DNA from 3 places in the Mesorhizobium monacense genome. Region 3 is predicted to be linked to each of the others. Evidence: predicted binding sites of a transcription regulator. Region 3 holds the regulator's gene; each other region holds the start of a gene.
What was found. Region 3 encodes PhoB, which activates phosphate uptake and scavenging genes when phosphate is short. Its sites were predicted from a motif close to TGTCATNNANCTGTCAT; they were not measured.
Positions count from the first base shown of each region.

Region 1: olsB (l-ornithine N(alpha)-acyltransferase) is a predicted target of PhoB. The motif match lies at 1,855-1,871, and genes of this name have one in related genera.
Region 2: phnF (phosphonate metabolism transcriptional regulator PhnF) is a predicted target of PhoB. The motif match lies at 2,090-2,106, and genes of this name have one in related genera.

Region 1 covers NZ_CM165567.1:222,340-225,611, forward strand. The annotation lists gene grpE (nucleotide exchange factor GrpE) at 1-92, shown strand, start outside; gene AC1RUK_RS00980 (trimeric intracellular cation channel family protein) at 207-839, shown strand; gene olsB (l-ornithine N(alpha)-acyltransferase) at 916-1,791, opposite strand; gene AC1RUK_RS00990 (PAS domain-containing hybrid sensor histidine kinase/response regulator) at 1,967-3,272, opposite strand, start outside.
Region 2 covers NZ_CM165567.1:154,841-158,112, forward strand. The annotation lists gene AC1RUK_RS00685 (carbon-phosphorus lyase complex subunit) at 1-934, opposite strand, end outside; gene phnH (phosphonate C-P lyase system protein PhnH) at 936-1,547, opposite strand; gene phnG (phosphonate C-P lyase system protein PhnG) at 1,547-2,008, opposite strand; gene phnF (phosphonate metabolism transcriptional regulator PhnF) at 2,165-2,911, shown strand; gene AC1RUK_RS00705 (amidohydrolase family protein) at 2,923-3,272, opposite strand, start outside.
Region 3 covers NZ_CM165567.1:6,600,651-6,603,922, forward strand. The annotation lists gene pstA (phosphate ABC transporter permease PstA) at 1-47, shown strand, start outside; gene pstB (phosphate ABC transporter ATP-binding protein PstB) at 63-887, shown strand; gene phoU (phosphate signaling complex protein PhoU) at 926-1,636, shown strand; gene phoB (phosphate regulon transcriptional regulator PhoB) at 1,653-2,342, shown strand; gene AC1RUK_RS31650 (DUF6881 domain-containing protein) at 2,370-2,723, opposite strand; gene AC1RUK_RS31655 (ROK family protein) at 2,752-3,272, opposite strand, start outside.

The sequences.
Region 1 (3,272 bases), 500 kb from region 3:
TCGGCGTCGCCAAGGGTGGCCCCAAGCAAGCGGCGGCCGAAGCGCCGGTCGAGCCCGGGCCGGTGAATGAGCAGGCCGAGAAAGATGCGTGAGGAGTAGTGACTAGGGAATAGTCAGTAGCAAGTGGGGAATAGCGAAGCCGGTACAACCGTGCGGCTTCGTGCTATTCATCGCTACTCACTTATTCACTACTCACCTCCGCGCCCATGAATCCCATTGACCTCCTCGACTATGCCGGTGTCGCCGTCTTTGCGGCGACCGGGGCGCTAGCGGCTTCGCGCAAGCAGCTCGACATTATCGGCTTCCTGTTCCTGGCCAGCGTCACCGCCATCGGCGGCGGCACGTTCCGCGACGTCATTCTCAACCTACCAGTGTTCTGGGTCGCCAACTCCAGCTATGTGCTGATCTGCGCGGCGGTGGCGGTGCTGGTCTTCTTCAGCGCGCACCGGGTTGAATCCCGCTGGAAATTGCTGCTCTGGCTCGATGCCGTAGGCCTCGCCGCCTTTTCGGTGATGGGCGCCGCCAAGGGCCTTGCGATCACCGGTTCGCCTGTCGTGTCCGTAATCACCGGCGTGCTCACGGCGACCTTCGGTGGCATATTGCGTGATCTGCTGGCCGGAGAGCCTTCCGTACTGCTCAGGCCTGAAATCTATGTCTCGGCGGCACTCGCAGGCGCCACGCTTTTCACGCTCGGCGACCTTGCAGGCCTGCCGGCGCTGGCTTCCGGCCTGCTAGGCTTCGCGGCTGCCTTCCTGGTGCGCGGCGGGGCGCTCAAATTCGGCTGGTCGTTTCCGGCCTACAAGAGCCGGCCCGGCCGGAGGCCGGAAGACATTCCGTGAGAATGGAGGGGAGTAGTGAGAGCGATAGCTCGGCGCGTCGCCCTACTGACTACTCACTATTCGCTACTCACTACTCTCAGGCTGCGAAGCGCTGGGCTTCCCCGCCATAGTAGTTGACGTAGCGCGCGCCGATCTCCTTGACCGGCATGACCACGAACACGTCGACCGTCGAGAATTCGTGATCGATGACACAGCCATCGCCGATGCGGGCGCCGACGCGCAGATAGCCCTTGACCAGCGGCGGCATCGCCGCGATCGCTGCCTTGGCGTTCACCGCCTCGATCGGCATCAGGTCCATGGAGCAATAGCGGCCGGCGACCGCCCTGACGTCCCAGGCCGAGTCGGTGCGGCAGTGATGGGCAAGGTAGGTGAGCGCCTCGGCATGCGCCGCCGGCACGATGCCGTGGAACGAGGCACAGCCGGTCATCACGCCGATGCCGTAATGGTTGATATAGGCCCAGATGCCTTGCCACAGGGCCTCGATGGTGCGCTTGGAGCGATATTCCGGCAGGACGCACGAGCGGCCGAGCTCGAGGAAGCGCTGGCCGGGGTGGCGCGCGATCAGCTTGGTCAGTTCGAATTCGCCTTCGGAATAGAAGCCGCCGGCCGTCGCCGCGATTTCCTGCCGCAGCAGCCGGTAGGTGCCGACGATGCGGCGGTGCTCGGGGCCGGCAAGCGAGGTGTCGAGGACGAGCAGATGATCGCAGAGCGGGTCGAAGCGGTCGGCGTCGCGGCGATCCTGCGCCTGGAACAGATCCTTCCTGGCGCCAAGCTCGTCATAGAATACCCGGTAGCGCACTTCCTGCGCGGCGGCGATTTCGGCCGCATTGCGCGCCAGCCGCACTTCGAGGTTGCCGATGCGGCCCAGAGGTGCCCCATTTGCGACGGCGTCGGCAGTCCGCGCGGCGAGCAGGGCGCCGCCGGCGTTCGGCCGAGTGTCACATTCCGGCATAGCTGTATGCACGAGTGATTCTCCTTCGAGCCATCCCTCTTGGCACGGGGATACGGTGTAGGTGCAACAGGATTGTGACAGTACCGTGATACGGCGCGACGGGCAATACTTCGTCGGCTGGCGAATACGCTCAACCGGCTACGTTTACGTGATGAGAGACGGCCGATGCGGGACGTCAGGCCGCGACCTGACCCTCGACGGCATGGACCAGAGCGTCGGGGTCGAGAGGCTTGGTGACGAAGCCACTGGCGCCGTGGGCGAGCACGGCGTGACGGGTCTTTTCCTGGCTATCGGCTGACAGAACCATGATCGGAACCGGCGGCACGGCCATTTCCTCTTCATGGCGGCGGATGGCGGCGATCGCGTCCAGCCCGTCCATCACCGGCATATGCAGGTCCATCAGCACCACGTCGAAGCGGTGCTTGAGCCCGGCGTCGGTGATGGCCTCGACGGCGGCCTTGCCATTGCCGACCACCTTGACGCGATGCCCGGCCTTGAGAAGCGTGGCGCGGGCAAGCATGGCGTTGATGTCGTTGTCTTCGGCAATCAGCACCGACAGGCCGTGCTCGCGGCGGCCAGCGCCGGCACGCACGGGCGGGGCGCCGTGCTTGTCCGATTTCGGCAGGGGGAGGGCCGGCGCGTGGCTGGTCAACAGCACGCGCAGCAGCGTCTCGCCGCGCACCGGCCTGGCCAGGAAGGTGGCATAGCCATTGGCGCGGAACTCGCCAAGCATGCCGCGATCGGTCGGCGCGATCAGCGTGATCGCCTCGCAATCGGCAAAGCCGTTCTGGCGCAAGCGCTTGAGCAGGCGTCCATCGCTGTTTTCCATCGCCGCATCCACCAGCAGCACGCCGCAGCCGGCAGCGAAAGGTGTCGCCTGGGCAAGCGTCGTCGCCAGATCGACCGCGCCGCCATGGGCGCGGATGGTGCGGGCGATGGCGTCGGCCTCGATGGCGTTCTTCGAAACGATCACGGCGCGGCGGCCGGACAGGATGTTCTGCCGGTTCTGCGGCGGCTCGGTTGCCGCAGTGGCGGGGAGCTCGAAGACGAATTCGGATCCCTCGCCGAGCCGGCTCGACACCGAGATCGAGCCGCCCATGGCGTTGACCAGCCGCCTTGAGATGGCGAGACCAAGACCGGCGCCGCCATGCACCCGGGTCGAGGTGCCGTCGGACTGCTCGAACTCCTCGAAGATGCGCTCCATGTCCTCCTCGCGCAGGCCAGGACCGGTGTCGGAGACCGTGAAGCAGATACGGTCGGTGGTCTCGGTGCGCGCCCGCGCCACGCTCACCAGCACGCCACCTGTGTCGGTGAACTTGATGGCGTTGCCGATGAGGTTGAGCAGCACCTGGCGCACCCGGCCGGGATCGGCGGTGATCATCTGCGGCACGTCGAGCTCGACATGGCAGCCAAGCCCGATGTTCTTGCCGAAGGCGCGCGCCGCCATGAGTTCGATGATGTTGTCGGCGATCTCGCGCAGC
Region 2 (3,272 bases), 430 kb from region 3:
CGTCCTGCGCGGCGGCGACGACATCCTCGCCCAATTCGGTTGCACGAAGAGCGCGATCGCAGAGCGCCATGGCCATCGCCTTGCGCTCGCTCTGGCCGAAGACCAGGCCGTAGCCGCGGGTGAACTGCGGCGGCGCCTTGGCCGAGCCCTTGAACTGGTTGACCATCTGGCACTCGGTGACGCGGACAGAGCCGAGTGGCGCGGCGAAGGGCAGTTCCGGCACGTCGAGCTCCAGCTCGACCTCGCCGATGCGGACCTCGCCGACAAAGGGATGGTTGCGGGCATAGCCGCGCTGGGTGGAATAGCCGAGCGCCAGCAGAAAACCCTCGTCGCCGCGTGACAGCGCCTGCAGGCGGATGTCGCGCGCCATCGGGAATTCCAGCGGCTCGCGGGTGATGTCGCCGGGGATATGGTCCTGCGGCATGTCGCCGTCCGGTTCGATCAGGCCTTCGCGGGCGAGGATCGCCGAGACGCGCGGCATGGCTTCCGCCTCGCTTTCGCGCTGCAGCGGCTCGGCGACGTCGCCGCCGGCGGCAAGCTCCGGATCGAGCAGCCGGTGGGTGTAGTCGAAGGTCGGGCCCAGCAACTGGCCGCCGGGCAGGTCCTTGTAGGTCGCCGAGACGCGCCGCTCGACCAGCATCGTGCCGGTATCGATCGCCTTGGTGTAGCCGAAGCGCGGCAGCGTGGTGCGATAGGCGCGGACCAGAAAGATCGCCTCGATCATGTCGCCGCGCGCCTGGACGATGGCCAATGCCGTCAGCTCACGGTCGTAGAGCGAGCCTTCGCTCATCACCCGATCGACGCCGAGCGCCAGTTGCTCGACGATCTGGTCGAGGCGAAGTGCCGGCACCGAACGGTCGCCGCGGCGGCGATCGGCAAGCAGTCGGTGGGCGTTGGCGATTGCCGCTTCGCCGCCTTTTACCGCAACGTACATCTTACGCCTCCATCGTCTTGATGCGCGTCGTGCGCGGCAGGCAAGCGAGGCTGTCGGCGGTGGCCAGGATGATGTCGACGCCACGCGGAAAGCGCTGGTTGTTCTGCTTCCACTGTTCGACGAAGTGACGCGGCATCTGCGCCGGCGCGATGGTCGCACTGGTTTCTATGCCGGGGCCCTCGAGCAGCAGCGGCGCGCCAGAGGCAAGATCGGTGACCTGCAGGATCAGCGTCGTCGAGCGATCGGGATAATCCTGGGTGCCTTGCGAAAAGCCGTCCAGCGCCATCATTTCCGCGGGGTTGGCGATCAGCGCGAAATGCGCATCGGCCGGGGTGTTGGCTGAAGGCGCGCCGGTGTGGAAACCGAGCCAGGATTTGACGGCGGGTGCGGCTTGCAAGGGGAGATCGAGCCAGAGCGGCGTGTCGTTGTCGCAGAGCGCCAGGACGATAGCGCCAGCCGTCGCCGAAAGCGCCACCGGTGGGCGGGCAAAGGCCGGCAGGGCTTGCACGCTGCCCGGTCGCGCCATGGCATCCATCACGGCGCGAAACACCGTCTGGGCGTTGAACACCGGATCGGCGAAGCCGCCCTCGATCGCTTGCACAGCCAACCCCATCAGTCTTCTCCGCGCACCATGGTGAAGAAATCCACTTTCGTTGCCGCGGTCTCGGCGCGCCGCTGTTCGCGCGCCTCGACCAGGGCCGCCCGCAGCGGCGCGACCAGCCTGGTCTCGACCGCCTCGCGATGGGCGGGCTCCTGCCACAGCGCATCGGCGATCGCCGCCAGCTTCGCCTTCCGCTTGTCGCGACCGAGCGTGTAGCAATGGCCGACCTGTCCGGACGGCAGCCGGACCGTGGCGCGGGTGACGGTCGCCTCGCCGACATTGAAGGGCGCGCCGCCGCCGCCGATGCGGCCGCGCACGGTGACCAGGCCGGTTTCGGGGCCGCGCAGGAGTTCGGCTTCGAAGGGCAGGCCGGCCTCGTTCCAGAGGCGGGCGATGTCGTCGCCGGGCGACTGCGCCAGCGTCGCCATGATCGCCTTGCGTTCGGCCTGATCGCGGGCTTCCTGTCCTCGCATGGCGAGCTCCTTGCGTAGCGGCTAATTTGTCTATTGATATAGACAACCATACAAATTATACCTGTTAGCTAGCGCGAGTCCATGACGGGTGCATGACACCTGGCAAAAAGACTGGGTGAGCGAAAAGTCGGGGTGGGCAAGAAGATCGGGGTGGACATGATTGGGCAGCAAGTTGCCAGCATCGAACGGCGTAGCGGAGTTTCGCTTTGGCGGCAGATCGCTGACCAGATCCTGCATTCGATTGCCGATGGCGATTTTGCTGAAAACGCCGCGCTGCCGCCCGAAATAGCATTGGCCGAGCGCTATGGCGTCAACCGTCATACCGTGCGCACCGCCATCGCCGCCCTTGTGCAGGACGGGGTGCTGAGGGCGGAGCAAGGGCGCGGTACCTTCGTGCTGTCGCGCAAGCGGCTGTCCTATCCGATCGGCGCCCGCACGCGCTTTTCGACCGGCCTGCAAGGACAGGCGTCCGAACGGCATATCGTCCTGCTGACGTCGTCGGCCGAGCCGGCCAGCCGCCGCGTCGCAGAGGCCCTGGGTCTTGCCAGAGGATCCACCGTGGTTCGGCTGGAGACGCGCGGGGAAGCCGACGGGCATCCGGTGTCGCGCGCCAGCGCCTGGTTTGATGCCCAGCGCTTCGCCGGCATCGACGCTGCGATGGCGGAAACCGGATCGGTCACTGCTTCGCTCAAGCGCTTTGGGATCAACGATTATCTGAGGCAATCGACGGTGCTTTCGGCTCGCCACGCCGATGCCGCCGACCTCGCCGATCTCGACCTGCAGCCTGGCGCCATCGTGCTGGTTACGGTTGCCGTCAACATCACGCCAGACGGAAAGCCGATCCAGTTTTCCGAGTCGCGGTTTCCGGCCGAGCGGGTGGAGTTGAAATTGTCCGCCTTGTAGAATTCGAGCTGTCAGTCGATGCCGTAGAAAAGCGCGGCCGTGCCGCCGAAGATCTGATCGCGCGCGGCCGGCGAAAGACCGGCCACAAGTTCCTTCGCGGCGGCCAGCCAGTTCTCATAGGTGGCGGCCAGTTCGCAAACCGGCCAGTCGCTGCCGAACATCAGCCGTTCCGGGCCGAAGCAAGCGATGAGATGGTCGGCATAGGGTTTCAGGCCAGCGATCGACCAATTCGGGCCGGCTTCGGTGACCAGCCCGGAAAACTTGCACAGCACCGACGGTCTCTTGGCGAGCGCGGCCATGTCGCTTGCCCAAGGTTCGATGATGCCCCTGGCGATGAACGGCTTGGCAGCGTGGTCGACGA
Region 3 (3,272 bases):
ACATCACAGCGATCGTGCTGCGGCGCCGCTTCGAACGGCGCTGGTAAAAGAAGGCATCTGGTATGAACATCATGACCGAACAGTCCCTCGAAAATGCAGTGGGCGACAAGATGAACGCCAAGTCGAACGAAGTGATCAAGATGCGCGGCGACAAGGTCGGCGTGTTCTATGGCGACAAGCAGGCGCTGTTCGACGTTAATCTCGACGTCCGCCTCAACCAGGTGACGGCGCTGATCGGCCCTTCCGGCTGCGGCAAGTCGACCTTCCTGCGCTGCCTCAACCGCATGAACGACACCATCGACTCGGCGCGGGTGACCGGCAAGATCACGCTGGACGAAGAGGACATCTACGACAAGAACATCGACGTCGTCGAACTCAGGGCCCGCGTCGGCATGGTGTTCCAGAAGCCCAACCCGTTCCCGAAGTCGATCTACGAGAACGTCGCCTACGGCCCGCGCATCCACGGGCTGGCCAAGCGCAAGGCCGACATGGACCAGATCGTCGAATCGAGCCTGAAGAAGGCGGCGATCTGGAACGAGGTGAAGGATCGCCTGCAAGAGCCCGGCACCGGCCTTTCCGGCGGCCAGCAGCAGCGCCTGTGCATCGCGCGTGCCATCGCCGTGTCGCCGGAAGTGATCCTGATGGACGAGCCCTGCTCGGCGCTCGACCCGATCGCCACGGCCCGCGTCGAGGAGCTGATCGACGAGCTGCGCCAGAATTACACGATCGTCATCGTCACGCACTCGATGCAGCAGGCGGCGCGCGTGTCGCAGCGCACGGCCATGTTCCACCTCGGCTATCTGGTCGAGGAGGGCGCCACCGACAAGATGTTCACCAACCCCGACGACAAGCGCACGCAGGACTACATCACCGGCCGGTTCGGCTGAGCGGTCCGGCGGCAATTTTCAGGCACGAGGACAGGATCATGGGTGAACATCATACCGTCGCCTCTTTCGACGAGGATCTCGGGGCGATCAGCAAGCTGATCTCCGACATGGGCGAACTGGCCGGCTCGATGGTCGGCGGGGCAACCCGTGCATTGCTGACATCGGACAATGCGCTGGCGCAGCGCGTCGTCTCAGACGACGCCATCATGGATGCGCGCCAGCGCGAGCTGGACGACCGCGCCATCACGCTGATCGCCAAGCGCCAGCCGATGGCCAACGATCTGCGCGCGGTGGTCGGTTCGATCCGCATGGCCGGCGATCTTGAGCGCATCGGCGACCTTGCCAAGAACATCGCCAAGCGCGTCGGCACCGTCGGCCTCAGCGTCACGCCGCGCGACCTCTCGCACTCCATCGATGTGATGGCGCAGCTGGTGCTGGTCCAGGTGCAACGGGTGATCGAGCAATACGCCGCCGCCGACGCTGCGGCACTCGCCAAGCTTCGGAACGACGACGAGCGCATCGACGTCAAGTACACGTCGGTGTTCCGCGAGCTGCTGACCTACATGATGGAGGATCCGCGCAACATCACGGCCTGCACGCATCTGCTGTTTTGCGCCAAGAATCTGGAGCGCATCGGCGACCATGTCACCAACATTGCCGAGAACGCCTACTACGTTCTGACCGGCTCGCAATTGCCCGCCAATCGTCCCAAACAGGACGAGACGGCGATGTCCGCGCCGGCGGCATGACAGGGGTAACCGACCGATGATCGCGCCACGCATCATGGTGGTGGAGGACGAGGAGCCGCTGGGGGTGCTGCTCCGCTACAATCTGGAGTCCGAAGGCTACCAGGTCGAGGTGGTGACGCGCGGCGACGAGGCCGAGATCCGCCTGCAGGAGAATGTGCCCGATCTTCTGGTGCTCGACTGGATGGTGCCGGCGGTTTCCGGCATCGAGCTTTGCCGGCGCCTGAGGATGCGGCCCGAGACCGAGCGGCTGCCGATCATCATGCTGACGGCGCGTGGCGAAGAGAGCGACCGCGTGCGGGGCCTCTCCACCGGCGCCGACGACTATCTGGTCAAGCCGTTCTCGACGCCGGAATTCATGGCCAGGGTCAAGGCGCTGCTGCGCCGCGCCAAGCCGGAAGTGCTGTCCAGCATGCTGAAGGTTGGCGACATCGTGCTCGATCGCGAGTCGCACCGGGTCTACCGCAAGAAGAGCGAGATCAGGCTCGGACCGACCGAGTTCCGACTGCTCGAATTCATGATGCGGCATCCGGGCCGGGTGTTTTCGCGCAGCCAGCTGCTCGACAATGTCTGGGGCGAGACGATCTATATCGACGAGCGCACGGTCGACGTGCATGTCGGCCGGCTGCGCAAGGCGGTCAACAATGGCCGCATGCCCGACGTCATCCGCACCATCCGCGGCGCCGGCTACGCCATCAGGGAAGATTAGGACCCTTCCATCCCGACAGATCGGGATTCACGCGCTACTTTCTAAGCGAGACAGTACAGCCCACAGAGCATCGAACTCGGGTTTGGTGGTCTCGCGGGTTTGCGCGCCATCTGGGTCGTCGACCTCTCCCACCGGCGGCAGTTCCCCTTCGGGCAAGTGATCGCCGTCGAGACCGCCGGGATAGGCGAGGAGCACGCGACCATCTGCGTAAATGTGCATTGCCCGACAACCAAGATTTTCGGCGTCGCATTCGAAGTAGGACACGACGGGAAGATCAGTTTCACGGGACGAGACATCGGCGCAAGAAAGCCAACGGACTGGCGGGCCGAAGTCCGGCAGGTAATATGTCACGCCATGCCGGTTACGGTAGCTCTTCATCATAGACGCTCACGATTGGGGGTCTGACGTTTCAGGCAACGCTCTTGCCGGCGACCGTTCGCTGCTGGACGCCCGGCGCAAAAATCTCCTGGTCGACGAAGCCGAGCGCGCGCATGGCGCAGCCCTCGCGGATCAGCGGCAACTCATTCGGCTCGGTGTCGAAGGAGATCGATTTCGAGTGCTGGCCGCCGGCAGTCTGGGCAATCGCCTCGCGCAGCGCCGGTTCGATCAGATCGAAGGCGGCGGCGCCGACGCCGACCATGGCGACCGGTGCCGGGTCGATCAGTGCGAACAGGCTGCCAAGGCCGAAGCCGAGCGCCTCGCCGGCCTTGCGATAGGCTTCGCGCTCCGGGCCGTCGGTCTCGCGCGCCCGCGCGGCGAGCGCGCGCATGTCGGCATCGCCGACATCGACCGGTTCGGCATCCTCGCTCATCATCCTGGCGTTGCGCCAGATGGCATAGTTGCCGGCATAGGCCTCGACGCAGCCGCGCCGTCCGCAGCGGCAGAGCGCACCGCCCGGCCGGTGGATCATGTGGCCGAACTCGCCGCCGG